DNA from 4 places in the [Micrococcus luteus] ATCC 49442 genome. Region 2 is predicted to be linked to each of the others. Evidence: riboswitches for the same ligand, from Rfam matches in the RefSeq annotation. Region 2 holds a riboswitch; each other region holds the start of a gene.
What was found. A riboswitch is a leader RNA that binds a small molecule or an ion and turns the genes downstream of it on or off. The one in region 2 is predicted to bind thiamine pyrophosphate.
Positions count from the first base shown of each region.

Region 1: it holds a riboswitch for thiamine pyrophosphate, as region 2 does, so the genes downstream of both, thiD (bifunctional hydroxymethylpyrimidine kinase/phosphomethylpyrimidine kinase) here and thiO (glycine oxidase ThiO) in region 2, are expected to answer to the same signal.
Region 3: it holds a riboswitch for thiamine pyrophosphate, as region 2 does, so the genes downstream of both, thiC (phosphomethylpyrimidine synthase ThiC) here and thiO (glycine oxidase ThiO) in region 2, are expected to answer to the same signal.
Region 4: it holds a riboswitch for thiamine pyrophosphate, as region 2 does, so the genes downstream of both, GUV69_RS16250 (ECF transporter S component) here and thiO (glycine oxidase ThiO) in region 2, are expected to answer to the same signal.

Region 1 is NZ_JAAAXP010000001.1:502,511-507,568, forward strand. Features, by position in the region: gene GUV69_RS02320 (Rne/Rng family ribonuclease) at 1-1,153, shown strand, start outside; TPP riboswitch at 1,270-1,366, shown strand; gene thiD (bifunctional hydroxymethylpyrimidine kinase/phosphomethylpyrimidine kinase) at 1,486-2,961, shown strand; gene rplU (50S ribosomal protein L21) at 3,234-3,542, shown strand; gene rpmA (50S ribosomal protein L27) at 3,602-3,865, shown strand; gene obgE (GTPase ObgE) at 3,981-5,058, shown strand, end outside.
Region 2 is NZ_JAAAXP010000001.1:80,156-85,213, reverse strand. Features, by position in the region: gene GUV69_RS00420 (4a-hydroxytetrahydrobiopterin dehydratase) at 1-641, opposite strand, end outside; gene GUV69_RS00415 (thiazole synthase) at 701-1,516, opposite strand; gene thiS (sulfur carrier protein ThiS) at 1,520-1,756, opposite strand; gene thiO (glycine oxidase ThiO) at 1,753-3,012, opposite strand; TPP riboswitch at 3,005-3,124, opposite strand; gene thiE (thiamine phosphate synthase) at 3,152-3,880, shown strand; gene GUV69_RS00395 (RNB domain-containing ribonuclease) at 3,966-5,058, shown strand, end outside.
Region 3 is NZ_JAAAXP010000001.1:416,316-421,373, reverse strand. Features, by position in the region: gene rimM (ribosome maturation factor RimM) at 1-499, opposite strand, end outside; gene GUV69_RS01910 (RNA-binding protein) at 613-855, opposite strand; gene rpsP (30S ribosomal protein S16) at 857-1,273, opposite strand; gene GUV69_RS01900 (hypothetical protein) at 1,486-1,923, opposite strand; gene GUV69_RS01895 (VOC family protein) at 2,039-2,914, opposite strand; TPP riboswitch at 3,034-3,140, shown strand; gene thiC (phosphomethylpyrimidine synthase ThiC) at 3,135-4,979, shown strand; gene GUV69_RS01885 (alpha/beta hydrolase) at 4,962-5,058, opposite strand, start outside.
Region 4 is NZ_JAAAXP010000001.1:3,567,370-3,572,427, forward strand. Features, by position in the region: gene GUV69_RS16220 (Na+/H+ antiporter subunit D) at 1-76, shown strand, start outside; gene GUV69_RS16225 (Na+/H+ antiporter subunit E) at 73-618, shown strand; gene GUV69_RS16230 (MrpF/PhaF family protein) at 615-893, shown strand; gene mnhG (monovalent cation/H(+) antiporter subunit G) at 883-1,290, shown strand; gene GUV69_RS16240 (DUF4235 domain-containing protein) at 1,304-1,567, opposite strand; gene GUV69_RS16245 (heme-degrading domain-containing protein) at 1,636-2,178, opposite strand; TPP riboswitch at 2,236-2,372, shown strand; gene GUV69_RS16250 (ECF transporter S component) at 2,445-3,065, shown strand; gene GUV69_RS16255 (ABC transporter ATP-binding protein) at 3,065-4,675, shown strand; gene GUV69_RS16260 (energy-coupling factor transporter transmembrane component T family protein) at 4,672-5,058, shown strand, end outside.

The sequences.
Region 1 (5,058 bases), 420 kb from region 2:
CATTGTCATCGACTTCATCGACATGGTCCTTGAGTCCAACCGCGACCTGGTGCTCCGCCGCATGGTGGAATGCCTGGGCCGTGACCGCACCAAGCACCAGGTGGCCGAGGTGACCTCCCTGGGACTGGTGCAGATGACACGCAAGCGCATGGGCACAGGACTCCTGGAAGTCTTCGGCGAGCAGTGCGAAACCTGCGCTGGCCGCGGAATCGTCACCCACGACGATCCTGTGGAGCACCGCCGCGCCAACACTGTCGCCGCCGAGCACCACGTGCAGCGCACGGACAGCCGCCCGGACACCCAGCGGATGGACAGCCAGCGCAGCGACACCCAGCGTCCGGACGCACAGCAGGGCGGCCGGACCGACCGGAAGCGCCGCCGCGGCCGTGGCGGCCAGCCCCTGGAGGTGGCACCGGCAGCTCCGGTGCAGATCCACACGGTCCACCCGGACCCCAGCGACGCCGAGCGCCACGCCAAGGCGGAGGCCACGCGGGCAGCTCTGGCCAATATTGCGGCCGCAGCACACGCGGCCCACCTGCATGACGACGAAGTAGCCCAGGCTGCTGCGGCGGCCCGGGCCGCCGGCACGGAGGCCCCCGCCCCTGCGCCGGAACGGTCGGAAGGTGAAATTACCGGCCGCCCGGCCGCCGTGCTGACTTTCGGCGGTGAACAGGTAGTGCTGCCGTTCGTGGAGCACCATGAGGATCAGCCGCAAGCCCCTGCCCTGACCCTTGACCGCCTGGCGGAGGCCTTCGCCAGGCTCGGCGGTCCGGCCCCTGAAACCGAAAGCGGTCAGGAGGCAAGCCAGCCCGCCGAGGTCAGGCAGGCAGAGCCGGAAGTGAGCCGGCAGGCCGTCAGCGCGCCCGCTGCAGCCCCTGCCCGCCAGGTTCCCGCCGTTGTTGAACGGGACTACTCGGATCACACCCAGCAGCCCGCCACCCGACGGCCGCGGCGGAACCGCAGTGCCAGCCGGGCCCAGGGCGCAGCCAATGCCACCACGGTGGAGCATCACGAAGCTGTCCCTGCAGCCGCGGCCGGGCACACGCACGCGGCCAAGGCGCCGGAGCCCGCCAAGGCTCCCGCAAGTGCCAAGCCGGTCGAAACCAGCGCGCCGATCATCCTGGGTGTAGGGGTTCCTGCCTCAGAACTCTGATCCTCCGCCGGACATAGGTCGGGATGCCCGGACACGCCCTTCATTGGGGGCGCGTCCGGGCATTCTACGTCCCGGCTTCATCTTCGGGCGGTGGCACCAAAGAAAGGCTAGGCTGGGTGACTGACACGGGGTGCCGGCAGAAAGCCGGCTGAGATCCAGACCCGTAGAACCTGTCCGGTTAGCACCGGCGAAGGGATGTCTCCTTGGCTTCGACTTATGTCCTTCCTCCCGCAACCCCCGATTTTCCAGCGGCCCTGCCGCCACTGACTACCCCGGGACCAGCAGCCCCGGCTGCCGGCCCCGCCTTTGCGCCATCGGGCGCAGCGGATGTTCTGACCCATACTCCGCGGGTGTTGTCCATTGCCGGCTCGGATCCGTCCGGGGGAGCCGGGATCCAGGCTGACCTCAAAAGCATTGCCGCCATGGGCGGTTACGGCATGGCAGCCATCACCGCTTTGACGGTTCAAAACACACTCGGCGTCCAGGCAGTCCACGTTCCCCCCGCTGCGTTCCTGCGCCAGCAGCTTGACGCCATCAGCGACGACATCACCATCGATGCAGTCAAGATCGGCATGCTGGGCAACGCGGAGGTGATCGATGCGGTCCGCAGCTGGCTGGAAAAGGTACGTCCCGCCGTCGTGGTCCTCGATCCGGTGATGGTGGCAACCAGTGGAGACCGGCTGCTGCAGGAGCCGGCCGAGACGGCCATGCGGGCCCTGCTGCCGCTTGCGGACCTGATTACACCAAACCTTGCGGAGCTCGCCATCCTGGCAGGGGAGTCCCATGCCCGGGACTGGGCGGAGGCGCTGGAGCAGGGAAAACGGTTGGCCGCGGCTACCGGCGCCACGGTCCTGGTTAAGGGAGGCCATCTCGACGGCGACACGTGCCCTGATGCCCTGGTCAACGCCGGGGGACTGCTTTCCCGGCCGGTTGTGGAAGTGACGGGAGACAGGATCGCCACGCGCAACAGTCATGGCACGGGCTGCTCGCTGTCCTCGGCCATGGCAACTGCACAGGCCAGGCTGGGGGATTGGGAGGCGTCCCTGCTGCTGGTGAAGCCGTGGCTTGCCGGCGCGCTGCGGGCATCCGGCCAACTGGGGGTCGGCGGCGGCAACGGCCCGGTCCACCACTTCCACCATGTACAGCAGCCTCCCGCTGCCGGGGAATTCGCTGCACTCCTGCAGCGGACGGCGGCCCCTTACCTGGAGGCCATCTACGGGCTGGAATTCATCCGCGACCTGACGGCCGGCTCGCTGGCAGAGGAACAGTTCGCCTACTACCTCGCCCAGGATGCCATCTACCTCAACGGCTATTCACGGGTTCTTGCCCGCGCCAGCGCTCTGGCGCCGACAGAAGCCGCGCAGCTGTTCTGGGCCAGGTCTGCCCAGCAATGCCTTGAAGTCGAATCCGAACTGCACCGCAACTGGCTCAGCACCCGCACCGTGGAGCACGTCCTGGGCCCGGTCACCAAGTCCTATGTGGACCATCTGCTGGCCGCCTCAGCCTCCGGCAGCTACGGAGTTGCGGTGGCGGCCCTCCTGCCGTGTTTCTGGCTGTACGCCGAGGCGGGCAAGACACTCCACGCCCGGTTCCTTGCGGCAGGCGCTCCGGCGGAGCACCCTTATGCCGAATGGCTGCGGACGTACGCGGACGAGGATTTCGCGCAGGCCACGCGGGACGCGATCGCCTTGGTTGACGACGCCGGACGAAAGGCCTCCGGGGACGAGCGGGCTGCCATGGTTCAGGCCTTCAAGCACTCAAGCCGGTTCGAAGTGGAGTTCTTCGACGCGCCGCGGCTGCATGCCTGAACGCCGAAGGGCCACGCAGCCGGTACGATAGTCGGGCACGGTTTCGGATTGTCAGTGTTGTTCCCACCAGTGGGACCTATCACAGTCAAACGGCCGTAACCAGCCTCATTTGCGGCCGAAGGCGAAATTAGCGTATTCTAGATCTTCGGTGCTTACGCCAACACTTGGGTTACGACCCCACGGCGTTGAGGCACAGCGGGAACCCAGTCAAACATTGGCCCAGGTTCCGCACGCAAATCTAGTAATAAACGTCGAGAGAAGTGAGTTCCCAAGTGGTGTACGCGATTGTCCGCGCAGGCGGCCGGCAAGAGAAGGTTTCCGTTGGAGACTTCGTTACCATGAACCGCGTCCCCGGTGGAGCCGGCAGCACCATTCAGCTGCCCGCACTGCTCCTGGTAGACGGTGACAAGGTCACCTCCGCCGCTGCGGACCTGGCCAAGGTAACTGTTACGGCTGAGATCCTCGATGACCTCCGTGGTCCGAAGATCGTCATCCAGAAGTTCAAGAACAAGACCGGTTACAAGAAGCGCCAGGGTCACCGTCAGGAACTGACCAAGGTCAAGATCACTGGTATCAAGTAACCTTCGTTACTGTTCAGGTTTTCAGCAGATTCCCCAGAATTTAGAGGCAGGCATTTCAAATGGCACATAAAAAAGGCGCGAGTTCCACTCGCAACGGTCGTGACTCCAACGCCCAGTACCTCGGCGTCAAGCGCTTCGGCGGCCAGGTAGTTTCCGCTGGCGAGATCATCGTCCGCCAGCGCGGCACCCACTTCCACCCGGGCGCCGGCGTTGGCCGTGGCGGAGACGACACCCTGTTCGCACTGACCCCGGGAGCTGTCGAGTTCGGCACCCGCCGCGGTCGCCGCGTCGTCAACATCGTTGCTGCTGCAGCTGCAGAGTAACTCATAGTTCTGAAGCGGTGGGGCGGGCCATTTGGTCCGCTCCACTGTTCTTTTAACCGCATTACAATCATCTTGGCGCCTAGGGCGTCCAGGAAACAGCACTGAGGAGATCCACGTGGCGAGCTTTGTAGACCGGGTAGTACTGCATGTATCCGGCGGTACCGGCGGCCACGGCTGTGTCTCCGTGCACCGGGAGAAGTTCAAGCCTCTCGGCGGTCCCGACGGCGGCAACGGCGGTGACGGCGGCGACGTCATCCTCCGCGTTGACCACCAGACCACCACACTGCTGGACTACCACCACGCCCCGCACCGGCACGCCACCAACGGCGGCCCGGGCATGGGTGACTGGCGCGGCGGCAAAAGCGGCGAAACCCTGATCCTGCCGGTCCCGGACGGCACCGTGGTCAAGGCCAAGGACGGAACCGTCCTTGCCGACCTCGTCGGCGAAGGCGCCGAATACGTAGCAGCCGCCGGCGGCCAGGGCGGCCTCGGCAACGCCTCACTGTCCTCGCAGAAGCGCCGTGCCCCGGGCTTTGCCCTGCTGGGCATCGAGGGTGACGCCGCTGACATCGTGCTGGAACTGAAGTCCATTGCAGACATTGCCCTGGTGGGTTTCCCCTCTGCCGGCAAGTCCAGCCTGATCGCGGCAATGTCCGCTGCCAGGCCCAAGATTGCCGATTACCCGTTCACCACGCTGATCCCCAACCTTGGCGTTGTCCAGGCCGGCGACGTCCGTTTCACCATCGCTGACGTTCCCGGCCTCATTGAAGGTGCCAGCGAAGGCAAGGGCCTGGGCCACCACTTCCTGCGCCACGTGGAGCGCTGTGCCGCGCTGGTGCACGTGCTTGACTGCGGCACCCTCGAAGCAGACCGCGACCCGCTTTCGGACCTTGCCATCATCGAAGCTGAACTGGAAAAGTACGCCGTGGACATGAGCTACGCAGGCCAGGACGGCGAGGTTGTACCCCTGAACCACCGGCCGCGCCTCGTCGCCCTGAACAAGGTGGACCTGCCGGACGGCAAGGACATGGCCGAATTCGTCCGCCCCGAACTGGAATCACGCGGCTACCGGGTCTTCGAGATCTCTGCCACCAGCCACGAGGGCCTCCGCCAGCTGGGCTTTGCCATGGCGGAAATCGTCCAGGCCGCCCGCGACGCCCTTGCGGCTGCCCCGCCGAAGGTCCAGCCGCCTG
Region 2 (5,058 bases):
TCCGTGCACAGGTACAGCCGGTTTCCTTGCGCATCCGTGACTGCCACCCGGCCGGGTGCGTGGTCACGGTTCATGTCGGCCCCGGTCGCAGCGGCCTCCTCCAGGACAGGCCCTGATTCGGCAAGGCTCCAATGGACGTCAACACTGAGCCTGCAGGTATCAGGATTCTCTATTGGCCGGAACCGGATGGCTGGTCCGCGGCCATAAGGATCCACCAGGTCGCCGCCCGGGCCGTTTTTGTAGCCCAGCGCGACCCGCCACACGTCGGCAATTTCCGCCGGGTCCGCCGTGTCGATGCCCACCTCCACCGTCCTGAACAGTCCCGGCTGGGCTGTAGCCCCAACCTGGGCCGCCGCTTCGCTGGCGGCTGCCGCCGCTGTGGTGTCCCGCGGTGTGACCTCACCGCCGGCGTCGTGCGAGGTGTACCGGACGAACACCCGGTTGTACCGCCAGTCAAGATCGGGATGGTGGTTCTGCTCTTCGGCCAAGCGTCCGACGGCGGCAATCAGCTCCAGTGCGGCAGCCGCCGTCGGCGCTTTGAAGACCGTCACGAGCCCGCCCAGCCGGTACCTCCAGTCCGGAAGCCCCGCCAGGGCGGCGGCAATCTGATCGCGGGTGAGGAGGTCTTGGGTGCCAGCCATGGCGGACTCCTTGGTTGATCCGTGAGCCCGTCCCGGCCGACACGGCGGAAGGTCGCGGCCTAGAGGAATTCGGCCCGGTTTTCCATCGCCGATGACGCCAGGGCGTGCTCGCGGCGCGGTATCCTCCCGGCCGCTTTCGCCAGCTTACCGGCCATCACGGCGTGTTTGAAGGCCTCCCCCATCAGCGCGGGATTCTGGGCGCGGGTCACGGCCGTGGCAAGCAGGACGGCGTCACAACCCAGTTCCATGGCCAGCGCCGCGTCCGACGCCGTGCCGATGCCGGCGTCCAGCACCACAGGTACCGAGGCGCGCGAGACGATCAGTTCGATGTTGTGCGGGTTCAGGATCCCCAGGCCTGTGCCGATCGGCGCGCCAAGCGGCATGACCGCGGTGGCACCAAGGTTTTCCAGTCTGAGGGCGAGCACCGGATCATCGTTGGTGTAGGCGAATACCTTGAAGCCCCGGTTCACCAGTTGTTCGGTGGCGTCCACGAGTTCGACGGCGTCCGGCAGCAGGGTCTGTTCGTCGGCGATAACTTCCAGCTTGACCCAGTCCGTTTCCAGCGCCTCGCGGGCAAGCTCCGCGGTCATGACGGCGTCTTTGGCCGTGAAGCAGCCGGCAGTGTTGGGCAGGACCCGGATCCCGTGGTCCACCAGGAGCTGGAAGAGGGACCCGGACTCCGCCGGCGAGTACCGCCGCATCGCCACAGTGGTCAATTCCGTTCCTGATGCCAGGAGGGCGGCGCCCAGCCCGTCGAGGCTGGGCGCTCCGCCGGTGCCCATGATGAGGCGCGAGCCCAGCTCAACCCCGTCGATGACCAGCCGGTCCGCAGCCGCGGAGTGGTCCGTTGTGCTGATGCTGGTGGTTACTGTCATGATTTAGCCTCCCTGAACTGCGGTGACCAGTTCTACGTTGTCACCTTCGGCGAGCGCCGTGGCATGCCACTGGCTGCGCGGAACTACTTCGGAATTGTGGGCGACGGCCACACCGAGCTTCTGTCCGTCAGCCGCCTGGCCGTTGACGCCGAGGCGGCGGCCGGTGATCTGGCTGACGAGGCTGGTAATGGACGCGTCGTGCGGCACGGCATGCTGCGCGCCGTTGAGGGTGATGTTCATGCTGTTTCCTTTGTGGGTTGGGAAGTTACACGGGGAAGGCCGGAGAATCTGCCCGGGCTGAGGGCGTCCCAGCGGGCTTCATGCCGGCCGTCCAGCAGGTCCCGGCAGATAGCCGCCGCACCAGGGGTCAGCAGGACGCCGTGGCGGAAGAACCCGGTAGCAATGATCAGCCCGGGGATGTGCCCGGTGCCGGCTGCGCTGGCAGGTACCCGGCCAAGCAGCGGTGCATTGTCCGGCGTGGCCGGCCGCGCCCGGGCGGTGGATTCCAGGAGTTCCAACTCGGCGACGGCGGGCAGCAGCGCCTGGGCATCGCGCAGCAACTGGTAGACGCCGCCGGCCGAGACCGCAGAGCCCGCCCCGGTTCCGTCCCCCGCGGCGGATAGCGCGTCCTCCCGCTGGGTTGCGCCGATCACCACGGTGCCGTCCTGCCGCGGAACGATGTAGACCGGCACCCCGTGGACCAGGCCACGGACGGTGGAGGTAACCAGCGGGCGCAAATGCCGGGGAACGGCGAGGCGCAGGATATCGCCGTAGACAGGCCGCAGCGGCAGATGCAGCCCGTCCGGCAAGCCGGCGAGCGAGGCCGACTGCACGCCGTTGGCCACAATGGTCTCACCGGCGATGGCTGTGCCGCCGTTGGCCAGCGTCACCCCGTTGACACGGCCGCCCTCCCACCGCAGGCCCGTTGCGAGGTGATCGACGGCGAACCCGTCACGGGCACCGGCGACGGCGGTTCCTGCCCCCGGTTTATGGACGGCCAGGACCTGACGGAGCGAGGCCACCAGCTTCCGCGGATCCACCTGGTGGTCCGCCGGGATGTCCAAGGCGCAGGAAATTGCCGGGCTCAACAGCGGTTCCCTGGCCCTCGCTTCCCGGAGGGGCAGCGGCTCTACCACAAGCCCGTTCGCCTGCTGAACGCTCCGCAGGTCCATCAGGGCGCGGCGGTCCGCAGCGTCGGCGCCGATGGCGAGGGTCGGCGTCGTAATGTACCCGGTGTCCGCCGCCCCCGCGCGGGCAAGGTCCGCTGCAAACGCGGGCCACCGGCTTGAAGACTCGAGCATGACGTCCAGGAGGTCTTCCTCCTGGTAATGCAGTTCACTGACGGGGGCGAGCATGCCGGCGGCCGCCCAGCTGGCCCCGGAGCCGGGCGCGTCATCGATCAGGACCACGGACCGGCCGGAGCGCCGTGCCTCCCAGGCGATGCCGTGGCCAATGACTCCGCCACCGATCACGGCGACGTCCGCGTGCAGGACCATGTGTTTCCTTCCCTACGCCGGTACTAGCCGGATCAGGTCAAGCGGTCGGCTCTGATGCCCTCTCAGCCCGGCCGCTTTGTGACGGCTGTTACGGGCTCCCGCAGTACTCGCCCAGTTTAGGGGAACTATGGTGGTTTTCATGAACGCGCACTCCAGTCCCCACATCGTGCCCAGCTACTCCGCCCAGGCGACAGGCAGCACCCTTCCCGCCACCGCACGGCTATACCTGTGCACTGATGCCCGGCGGGACCGCGGTGACTTCGCTGATTTTGTGGACGCGGCATTCGCCGGCGGGGTGGATATCATCCAACTCCGCGACAAGGAAGTCGAAGCCGCCGAGGAACTGGAACTGTTGGCCGTACTGCAGGCAGCCGCAGCCCGACACGGACGGCTCTGGGCAGTCAATGACCGCGCAGACATCGCCATGCTGTCCGGCGCACCCGTCTTCCACATCGGGCAAAAGGACCTGCCCGTGGCGTCGGCCCGCACCCTGCTCGGCGCCGGGGCCGCAGTGGGCCTGTCCACCCACACCTCCGAACAGATCGAAGGCGCCATCCGGATGTCCGCGGCGGTGACTGCCGACGGCGGTCTGGACTACTTCTGCGTCGGACCGGTATGGGCCACCCCCACAAAACCCGGCCGGGCCGCCGTGGGCCTTGACCTGGTGCATTATGCCGCGGAGGCCGTCTCCGCAGCAGACAGCACCCTGCCCTGGTTCGCGATCGGGGGCATCGACCTGGGCAACGTCGAACAGGTGGTTGAAGCCGGAGCCGGCCGGATTGTGGTGGTGCGGGCCATTACGGAAGCCTCCGACCCCACGGCAGCAGCCGCAGCGCTCGTGGCGGCCCTGGATGCCCCCGCGTCCTGATGGTCCGGCGCCCGGCTCCTGAGAATCCGGCGCGCAGCGGGGCGGGGCGTGCACGAATCAGGGAAACCGGGCTAACCTGACTTTCGTGTCCCATCATCGGTTGGCCCCCAACGTCCACGAGCAGACCAACGCCCTCGCGGCAGCACTGAGCGCCCTGCGGACCGAGCTGGAACTGCCGGGTCCTTACCCGGCAGAAGCGGTCCGCGACGCCGAAGCGGCCGTTGCTGCGCACCAGCTACCCGCCACCGACATGACGGACGTTGAGTTCCTGACGATCGATCCGGCGTCGTCCACGGACCTGGACCAGGCACTGTTCATCGAACGCGCCGGCGCCGGCTACCGGGTGCTGTACGCCATCGCGGATGTACCCTCGTTTGTCCGCCCCGGCGGCAGCCTGGACACCGAAACGCGCCGCCGCGGCCAGACGTTCTACGCCCCTGACGGCCGGATTCCGCTGCACCCCGAGGTCATCAGCGAACAGGCCGGCAGCCTCCTGGCGGACCAGCTGTGTTCAGCGTTCGTGTGGGATTTCGGGCTCGACGACGCCGCGCACGTCTCCAGCGTCTCCGTCCGGCGTGCAACCATCCGCAGCCGGGCCAAGCTGGACTACAAGGGCGTCCAGGCGGACATCGACGCCGGAACCGCCAATCCCGTCCTGCAGCTGCTGAAGGACGTCGGCCTCAAACGCGTTGAGCTGGAACGGCAGCGCGGCGGTGCCAGCCTGAACATGCCGGAACAGGAAATCGTGCAGACGCCCGACGGCGGCTACCGGATTGCCGCTGCCCCGCAGCTCCCGGTGGAGGACTGGAACGCGCAGATTTCCCTGATGACCGGAATGGCGGCCGCCAATCTGATGCTCGCCGGAAAAGTCGGCATCCTGCGCACCATGCCCGCCCCTGACGAGCGCTCACTCCGGCATTTCCGGCTCCAGACCGTGGCCCTCGGCAAGGCCTGGGACGGGAAAATCAGCTATGGCGAGTACCTTCGCAGCCTCGATCCCACCGAGCCCCGGCAACTGGCCATCATGCATTCCGCCGGCATGCTGTTTCGCGGAGCCAGCTACACGGCCTTTGACGGCGATGTTCCCGACGATGCCATCCAGTCGGCGATTGGCGCCGCCTACGCCCACACCACGGCGCCACTCCGGCGACTCATAGACCGCTTTGTCCTGGTGATCT
Region 3 (5,058 bases), 340 kb from region 2:
TGTCAAAGAGCCCATCCGGCGGCGTGAGCAGGACGAAACCTTCGGCAACGTTGACTTCAGGCACGATCTGCTCCACGAAGGGGATGAGGATTTCCTTGCCGTCCGCATCTTCGACCACCAGCAGGTCCTGGACCGGCATGGTGTGCAGCGCCGCGATCTTGCCCACCACCTGGGAGCCCACACGCGCTTCAAGCCCCACCAGTTCGTGTTCGTACCAGCCTTCGTCGTCGTCAGCTTCCAGCTCTTCGGTTTCGATGAACAGCTTGGCGCCGCGGAGCGTCTCGGCCTGGTTGCGGGTTTCGATTCCCTCGAACGCGAGCAGGAGGATGTCCTTGTTCCAGCGGGCACTCTCAACAGTCAGGGGCCCGGCCGAGGCCGGCTCCACCACGAACTCGGTGCCCGGCACAAACCGGTCCGCAGGAGCATCGGTCAAAACCTGGACCGTCACTTCCCCGCGGATTCCGTGCGGTTTGCCGATTCGTGCCACCTGAAGCTGCATCTGTTCCTCTGTTCCGGTTGTGGGTGTATCCACAGTGTTGTGATAAAAGCACTCCGGCCCCTCCACCATCATGGGTGGAAGGGCCGGAGCAAAAAACTGATAGTGCCGAGCGCTTAGCGGCGGCGGTCGGTGTCGACGACGTCGACCCTAACCGGTTCGCCGTCTGCCAGTGCCGCCACAACGGTGCGCAGTGCACGTGCGGTGCGGCCCTGACGGCCGATCACCCGTCCCAGGTCATCCTGATGAACACGGACCTCGAGGGTGTCCCCGCGGCGGTTGTTCTTCGAGCTGACCTTGACATCTTCCGGTGAATCAACGATTCCCCGGACCAGGTGTTCGAGCGCTTCTGCCAGCAATCTACTCAGCCTCGGTGGCTTCTGCTTCGGCCGGGGCCTCTGCTGCGTCAGACTGCTTTGCCTTCTTGGTGATGGCTTCCGGGATGATCACGGAACCCTTTTCCGGGGCAACAAAGGCAGCCTTGGCAGCTTTCGTCTTCAGGGTGCCTTCCTGGCCCGGGAGGCCCTTGAACTTCTGCCAGTCACCGGTGATCTTGAGGATCGCGGCAACCTGCTCGGACGGCTGTGCGCCGACGCCGAGCCAGTACTGGGCACGGTCCGTGTCGACCTCGATGTATGAGGGCTCTTCGGTGGGGTGGTACTTGCCGATCTCTTCGATGGCACGGCCGTCACGCTTGGAGCGTGCGTCCATAACGACGATGCGGTAGTACGGTGCGCGCATTTTACCAAAGCGCTTAAGGCGAATCTTTACGGCCACTTTTGTGGTCACTCCTGTTTCAGAAAAGGGTTGAACCGACGTTCTGCACCCGTGGGGCGGGCCATACTTGAGGGTTCGAAGGACAGGATCCGGACGCGGAGAGAGGGGCCACGCAGATCGAGTACCTGTTTATTGTGCCAGATCAGCGTCAGGATTTCGACTTGACACGTTTTGAAGCGGCAGCCGGGACAATGTGGAAGGCCGCCGCCGGACTAGGAAGACCAGACGTACAGGCCAGTGCGCTCGGCGTCGCCGATTCCACTGGCCAGCCCGGCAAGCTGCCGGACATAGTCCCGGGCCTCGGTGACGCCGAATGGCATGTCATCCTGGGCAGCCCACTGTTCAGCGACGTCCTCCAGGACATTGCCTTCACCCTCAGTTTCGTAGCTGAGGAGGTCAGCCAGCGCACGCACCATGGCCGGCGGGACACCGAGGAGGGAGTCGCTGGAGACGTCAACCATGGCCAGTTCGTAACCCTCGCCACCGGCGTGGACGGCAGCCCCGGCAAGGTCCCCGAGCTGTTCGATCTCAAAATCACTGATTTCAGGTATCCGCAGCGCGGGTCCGGACGGCGTGCCGCCGGCATCAAGGACCCCGGCGCGTTTCAGCGCGGCGTCGTGGGTAGCTACAAAGATTTCAGTGAAGCCCATGGGAACAGCCCTCATTCCGTCGACGGTGCGGCCCAGACGGGCAGCGTAGGGTGCCGCCCCCGGCCGTTCGAAATCAGCCTAGTGCATGGTGGGCCGCACTTCCGGCCACGCCTGCTCAGCGGACGGCTACCCGGATGTTGTTGCGCCACGGATCCTCAAAGCGCAGCTCGGCACCCGTGTGCCGGGAGGCCACGCCGGCCACCTTCAGGCGGTCCGCGAGTGCTCCGACATCATCCCCGGAGGCCACCTCGATCAGCACCTCGCCGAGGCCCAGGGTGTCCTTGCGCGGCCCGGCGCCGCGGCTGTTCCAGACGTTCATGGCCATGTGATGGTGGTACCGGCCCGCCGAGACAAACAAGGCCTGGCCATGCCAGCCGGCGGTCTTTTCGAAGCCGAGCGTGCCGACGTAGAAATCGTGTGCTGACTGGACGTTCCCCACCTGGAGGTGGACGTGGCCCACGCCGGCTTCAGTGCCCAGCTGCCCGTCCAGGGATTCCTGGCTCAGGTGCTGTTCGAGGTAGCGCTGGGGCGGCAGGGCCAGGCTGTCCATCACCACTTCGGTGCCGTTCCAGGACCAGTTCCTGCGGGGCCGGTCCCAGTAGAGCTCGATGCCGTTGCCCTCGGGGTCATTGAAGTAGAAGGCTTCGCTGACGAGGTGGTCGGCGCTGCCGGTAAAGAGCCGGGGGTCGAACTGTGCTGCGGTGGCGACAGTGGCCGCCAGTGCAGCCTGGTTGTCGAAGAGCAGGGCCGTGTGGAACAGGCCTGCCTCTCCCCTGCCCGGCAAGTGCAGCGACGGGGCGGGCGCCAGGTGGACCAGGGGACGCCTGAGGCGGCCCAGGTAGACGCCGCCGTCCTCTTCGGCCACAACCTCAAGGCCAAGGGCCCGCTGGTAGTAGTCGGCCATCAGCTTCATATCGGCCACCTTGAGCATGACAGTGCCCATGGAGAGGTCGGCAGGTAGAAGATCCTGGCTGGTGGCTGCTGCAGTCATGTGAACGCTCCCGGTCCGCTGGCTTTCGGGGTTGAAGGCCGTTATGCGTCTAATTTACTTGAAGCTTCAATTTAATACAAGTGTTCCGCGGGATCCGGGCAGCGGCTGTGGTAGCTTCGTTTTGACCACACGGGTGCCCTTGCAGGGGCTGAGATCGGGCTGACGCGCCTGCGACCGTCGAACCTGTCCGGGTAATGCCGGCGAAGGAAGTGAGTATTCATTGAATACGCAAGAAACACAGCTGATCCCTGCCCAAAATGAAGCGGATGGGAATCACAGACTCAGGCCGGAAACCCAATCCCTGAAGTCTCATTCGCTGGCCTTCATCAACGATGAAGACTCCGGCATCCGGGTACCCGTAACCGAAATCGCCTTGGAACCTTCGCCCAACGGCGACGCAAACGGCCCCTTCCGGGTCTACCGCACCGCGGGCCCGGGCAGCGATCCTGTCGTGGGCCTCAGCCCTTTCCGGCGCGAATGGATCGAGGATCGCGGGGACACCGAGCCGTACAGCGGCCGGGAGCGGAACCTGCTCGACGACGGCAAGTCGGCTGTCCGCCGCGGCGCCGCCTCAGCGGAGTGGAAGGGCGCACAGCCGGTGCCCCGCCGCGCCATCGCCGGCAAGACCGTTACCCAGATGCACTATGCACGGCAGGGCATCGTGACGCCGGAGATGCAGTTTGTGGCGCTCCGCGAAAACTGCGATGTTGAACTGGTCCGCAGCGAAGTGGCCGCCGGGCGTGCCATCATCCCGAACAACATCAACCACCCGGAATCCGAGCCGATGATTATTGGCAAGGCATTCCTGGTGAAGATCAACGCCAACATCGGCAACTCCGCGGTCACCAGCTCCATCGCCGAGGAAGTGGACAAGCTGCAGTGGGCCACGCAGTGGGGTGCCGACACAGTGATGGACCTGTCCACCGGCGACGACATCCACACCACCCGTGAATGGCTCATCCGCAATTCCCCCGTCCCGATCGGTACGGTGCCCATTTACCAGGCGCTCGAGAAGGTCAACGGCGAGGCCAACAAGCTCACCTGGGAGATTTTCCGCGACACCGTGATCGAACAGTGTGAGCAGGGCGTGGATTACATGACCATCCACGCCGGAGTCCTGCTGCGCTATGTCCCGCTCACCGCCAACCGCGTCACGGGGATCGTCTCGCGCGGCGGCTCCATCATGGCCGGCTGGTGCCTTGCCCATCACCAGGAGAACTTCCTGTACACGCACTTCGACGAGCTGTGCGGGATCTTCGCCAAATACGACGTCGCGTTTTCCCTGGGCGACGGCCTCCGCCCGGGCGCGACGGCAGACGCGAACGACGCCGCCCAGTTCGCCGAACTGGACACCCTGGCGGAGCTGACCCTGCGGGCTTGGGAATTTGACGTGCAGGTAATGGTGGAAGGGCCCGGGCACATCCCCTTCCACTTGGTCCGGGAGAACGTGGAGCGCCAGCAGGAACTCTGCAAAGGTGCCCCTTTCTACACGCTGGGGCCGCTGGTCACCGACATCGCCCCGGGGTATGACCACATCACCTCGGCAATCGGGGCCACGGAAATCGCCCGCTATGGTACCGCCATGCTGTGTTACGTCACGCCCAAGGAGCATCTGGGCCTGCCCAACAAGGACGATGTGAAGACGGGGGTCATCACCTACAAGATCGCGGCCCATGCGGCCGACCTCGCCAAGGGCCACCCGGGAGCACATGAAAGGGACGATGCCCTGTCCAAGGCAAGGTTCGAATTCCGCTGGCGGGACCAGTTCGCGCTGTCCCTCGATCCGGTGACGGCGGAGGCGTTCCATGACGAGACGCTGCCGGCCGAGCCTGCCAAGACCGCGCACTTCTGCTCCATGTGCGGCCCCAAATTCTGCTCCATGAAGATCAGCCAGGACATCCGGGACGAATATGGCTCTGCCGACGCGCAGGCAGCCATTGCCGGAATCTACAGCGGGATGCGCGAAAAAAGCGAGGAGTTCCTGGCGAAGGGCGGGAAGGTGTACCTGCCTGAACTTCAGCTCCCCGCGGCGGCAGGGGCGGCGCCCTCAGGAGGCCTGGAGTGAGCGCGCCCGGCTGACGTCGGCAATAAAGGACCGGACAGCGAAGTCACCTTCACGCGAATCCTGAGGCCGGTGCCCGCCC
Region 4 (5,058 bases), 3.5 Mb from region 2:
CTCCTACATCCAGGCCGTGCTGGGTGAAGACACCGAGGTTCCGCTGCTGGCGCTGAAGCCGGGAGGCGGCAAATGAGCCGCCGCCGGATCTCCCTGCGCCAGGAACTTCCGCTCCTGGTCTGGCTGGTGATTGTATGGGGTGCGCTGTGGCAGGACTTCAGCCCCGGCAACCTGCTCTTTGGCGCGCTGCTGTCCGTGCTGGTGGCACGCATGTTCTACCTCCCCCCGGTGGAACTCAGCGGCCGCTTCAACATCCTCTACGCCGTGCCCTTCGCCCTGCAGTTCGTGTGGCGGGTGGCGGCAGCGAGCATCGAGGTGATGTACCTGGCGGCCATCCGCGGACCGAAGGTGATCAACGCCGTCGTGGCTGTCCGGCTGCGAAGCCACCAGGACCTGATCGTCACCGCCGTGGGGCACGTGATCTCGCTGATCCCCGGATCCCTGGTGGTGGAAGTGGACCGGTCAACGTCCACCCTGTACCTGCACGCGCTTAATGTCAGCACACCAGAGGACGCAGAGAACCTGCGCAACGAAGTCCGTTCCATCGAAGCCCGCCTGATCAGGATTATGGGCAGCCCGGAAGAACTCGAACTCGTCCGGCAGGAGGCCGCAGCATGATGCAGACCGTCCTGACTGTCACCGCAGTCATTCTTTCGCTGGCTGCGGCGGGCGCTATCATCCGGATCGCCCGCGGCCCGTCGCTGCTGGACCGCGTGCTGGCCTCCGACGTCCTGCTCGCCATCCTCGGCGCGGCACTGTGCGTTGACATGGCCGTCAACAGGCACCTGAACAACCTGATGCTGCTCGTGGCGCTTTCCGTTGTCGGTTTCATCGGCTCGGTCACGGTGGCACGCTTTGTGGCCGACCGGCGGGAGCAGACCCATGAGTCCTGAACCGAACGTGGTGGATGGCATCATCGATACCCTGACGGCGGTTTTCCTGGTGGTGGGTGCGCTGATGTCCCTGGCCGCCGCCGTCGGCCTGCTGCGCTTCCCGGACCTGCTGAGCCGGATGCACGCGGCCACCAAGCCGCAGGTGCTGGGCCTCTTCCTGCTGCTCGCGGCCATCGGCCTGCAGATGCGGACGCTGTGGGTATGGCCGGTGCTCCTGGTGGCGTGGATTTTCCAGTTGCTGACGGTGCCGGTGTCCGCACACATGGTGGGCCGCTCCGGCTACCGCACCAAGCACCTGCACCGCGAGCTGCTCAGCTCCGATGACCTGGACGCCGTGGTGGAGAAAGCCGCGCAGTCGTCCAGGGATAACGCCTCCGACGCCGGCGGGCGGGACTGATTCCCGGCCGGGACTAGACGATGTCCTGGCTCTTGGCGAAACGCGTGATGGCCCGCTGCGTGCCGCGGTTGGCGAGGACCTGGATGATGGTGCTGACCGAGGCTGAAATGAGCGCAAACGTCAACGCCGAGCGCAGGCTTGTGGGGGTGTCTTCGTCCTTGCCTGTGGGGGGCTTACGGCCGGTGGACTTTTCCCACACGGTATTAACCACCTTGGTGCCGACAAACCCGGCGGCGAGGCTGATTCCTGTGCCGAGCAGCTTGATGAACAGGTTCATGGGTTGAACTCCTTGTGGCGGATCGGGGACTGCCTTTAGCCTAACGTGATCAGGCCGGCGGTCAGCACCTAGGGCTGCCCCATGGAGGCCAGTATTTCCCGCAGCGCCTCCACCACGAGGTTGTGGTCCTGCATCTGCGGGAGTCCGGAGACAGCCACCGTCGCCACCGCCCCGACTCCCGTGACATAGACCGGGAAGCAGCCGCCGTGGGCCGCGTAGGTCGATTCGTCGTACCAGCCCTGGTCCTCGATCCGGCCGCCGCCCAGCCTTCCGCGCAGGCCCACCAGCAGGGACGGGACGTCGTAGCGCGCGGCGGTGCGCTGCTTCGCCCGGATCCAGTGCCCGTTGTCGGGCGTGGCGCCGTCAAGGGCCACATGGAAAAGGACGTGTTCACCCTTGGTGATGTCGATGGCGATGGGCAGCTTCCGGGATTTGCCCAGCTCCACCAGCAGCAGCCCAAGGTTGAGGGCGTCGTCCTTGGTAAACCGGGGGAACTGCAGCTCGCTGACCTCAGCCTCTATCCGCGCGATCAGCGCCTCGAGCGAGCCTGGCGGCTGGGCTTCGCTGGAGTCGGGATCGAACACGGTCACATTCGAGGCGTCGGCAGTCATGGCCCACAATCTACCGCGCCTGCGGTGTAAACTGGGTCACGCCCATCAGGGCAGATTTATTTACGACAGGGGAGCGCCGCCGTCGGGCACTGCAGGGATGCAGCCGGTGGATGGGCGCTGAGAGTGCGGACAGCCGCAGACCCTCGAACCTGATCCGGTTAGTACCGGCGCAAGGGAGTCGAGCTTCTCAGAGTGTCCGGATCCGGGCGGCGCAGGCCGGGCCGAAACCGCGAATACTCTCCCCTCCTGTACCTCAGGAGGCAGAAATGACAACAGCAGGACTCAAGAAGGCCAGCTATTCCTGGCGCGTTGTGGACATTGTGGTGGCGGCTTTGATCGCCATCGCCGGCGGCGTCATTTTCTGGGCCTGGTCCCAGGGTGCCGCGCTGGTGTCCGCGCCGATGAATGCCACGTACCCGCCCCTCACAGGCCTGATCGCGGGCGGCTGGATGATTCCGGCTGTGCTGGGCATGCTCATCATCCGCAAACCGGGCGCAGCGCTGTTCTGTGAGGCCGTGGCCGCGACCGGTGAGCTCATGATGGGTTCCCAGTACGGCACCACCGTGCTGATCTCCGGCATCCTGCAGGGCCTCGGCGCCGAACTGGTGTTCGCCGCCTTCGCCTACAGGAAGTTCAATCTGCCCGTGGCCCTGCTCGCAGGCGCCGGCGCCGGACTGTTCTGCGGCCTGAACGATTCCTTCGCGCCCTGGGGCTGGAACATCGCCTACGAGGCCGGCGACAAGGCCGCGTACATTCTGTTCTGCGCCATCTCCGGTGCCGTCATTGCCGGCGCCGTGTCCTGGATCGCCACCCGCGGCCTCGCCAAAACCGGCGTCCTGAGCTCCTTCGCGTCCCGGAAGGCCTTCTCGGAACCCGTCTTCAACTGATGACCGCTTTCGACGCCGGTGCTTCCGCGGTGCGCCCCGCTGCGGTATCAGCCCATGGCTGGGGCTGGCGGCACGCCGGCCGTGCCGCCCCCGCCGTCCAGGGGCTGGACCTCGACATCGCCCCTGGTGAGCGGGTGCTGCTTTTGGGCCCTTCCGGCGCAGGCAAATCGACGCTGCTGCACGCCCTCGCCGGGGTGCTGGGGGACGAAGGGGACGACGCCGACGAGACCGGTTCGCTGCTGATCGACGGCGTTGCGCCGCGGAGCCGGCGCGGCCGTGCAGGGCTGATGCAGCAGGATCCTGAAACGCAGGTGGTCCTCTCGCGGCTGGGCGACGACGTCGCCTTTGGCGCCGAAAACCTGGCCGTTCCGCGGGACGAGATCTGGAAGCGGGTCCACGAGGCGCTCGACGACGTCGGGCTGCGCAGTGCCGGCGGATCCCCGGGTGCCGCCCGGCTCCCGCTGGACCACCCGACGTCGGCACTGTCCGGCGGGCAGAAGCAGCGGCTGGCGCTGGCGGGCATCCTGGCCATGCGGCCGGGACTGATCCTGCTGGATGAGCCGACAGCCAACCTCGACCCCGCAGGCGTCCTTGAGGTGCGGGACGCGGTGGGCCGTTGCCTCGACAAGACGGGTGCCACGCTGGTGGTTGTTGAACACAGGGTGTCCGTCTGGAAAGACGTGGTGGACCGGATTGTGGTGCTGCAGCCGGGCTCGGCAGCGGCCTCCGGCGCTCCCGGCAGTTCGTCGGGCGTGCTGCTGGACGGTCCGCCGGACCGGGTGCTCGCTGAGGCGCGGGACATGCTGATCGGTGCCGGAGTGTGGGTGCCGGGCTATGTTCCGTCCACCCGTCCCCGGCGCGGCATTTCCGCCGGCAGTTCCGCCGTTGCCGGGCAGCTGCTGCTGGCCGCAGAGAACGTCGCAGTCTCCCGCGAGCGGCCCCGCCGCCGCGGCTTCCGCAGCATCGCGCCGGTGCCGGTGCAAACGGGCATCACCGCGCAGGTCCGTGCCGGCCAGGCACTCACGGTTACCGGACCCAATGGCGCCGGCAAGTCCACGTTCGCCCTGACGCTCGCCGGACTGCTGGCGCCGGTGGCAGGGAAGGTGTCAGCCGCCGTCGAACTGTCCGAAGGCGCCGGAATCGATCCCTTCAGGTGGAAGGCGAAGCAGCTGATATCCCGCATCGGCACCGTGTTCCAGGAGCCCGAGCACCAGTTCGTCACCGGGCGCGTCCTGGACGAGCTGATGTTTGGTCCGCGCCATCTGGGGCATGGCGAGGAACGGGTGGACGAATTGTTGGAGCGGCTCCGCCTCACGCACCTTGTGGACGCCAACCCGTATACGCTCTCCGGCGGTGAAAAACGGCGGCTGTCGGTGGCCACGGTCCTCGCTGCCCACCCGCGGGTGCTGGTGCTCGACGAGCCCACGTTCGGCCAGGACGCCAACACCTGGGCAGAACTCGCCTCTTTCCTGTCTGAAATGCTGGACGCCGGGACGTCCGTGGTCTCGGTGACCCACGACGAAGAATTCAGTGCCGTCCTGGGCGGCGCCGAACTGCGTCTGGGCCCGGCCTTGCGCGGCGGCGCCCGCCAGGAAGCAGAGGCGGCATGAGGGACACCCTGACCCTCCGCGGCAACCAGGCGCTGCTGACGCGGGCCAACCCGCTGGCCAAGTTCGGCTCGGTGTTCCTGATCACCCTGGTGCTGGCACTCTCCATCGACTGGGTGTCCGCCTCGGTGGCGCTCGCGGCTGAGCTGGCGCTGTTCCCGCTCGCCGGGCTCACGCTGCGCCTGCTCTGGCAGCGTGGCTGGCCGCTGATCCTGGCGGCAGCGGTAGGCGGGTGGAGCACGGCGATCGTCGCGGCGGACAGCGGCGCTGTACTGCTCGACGTCGGGATCTGGTCCATCAGCGAAGGTTCGCTTCAGCTGGGGCTCGGGTTTATGCTCCGCGGACTCGCTATTGCGCTGCCCGCGATCCTGCTGATGACCTGCACG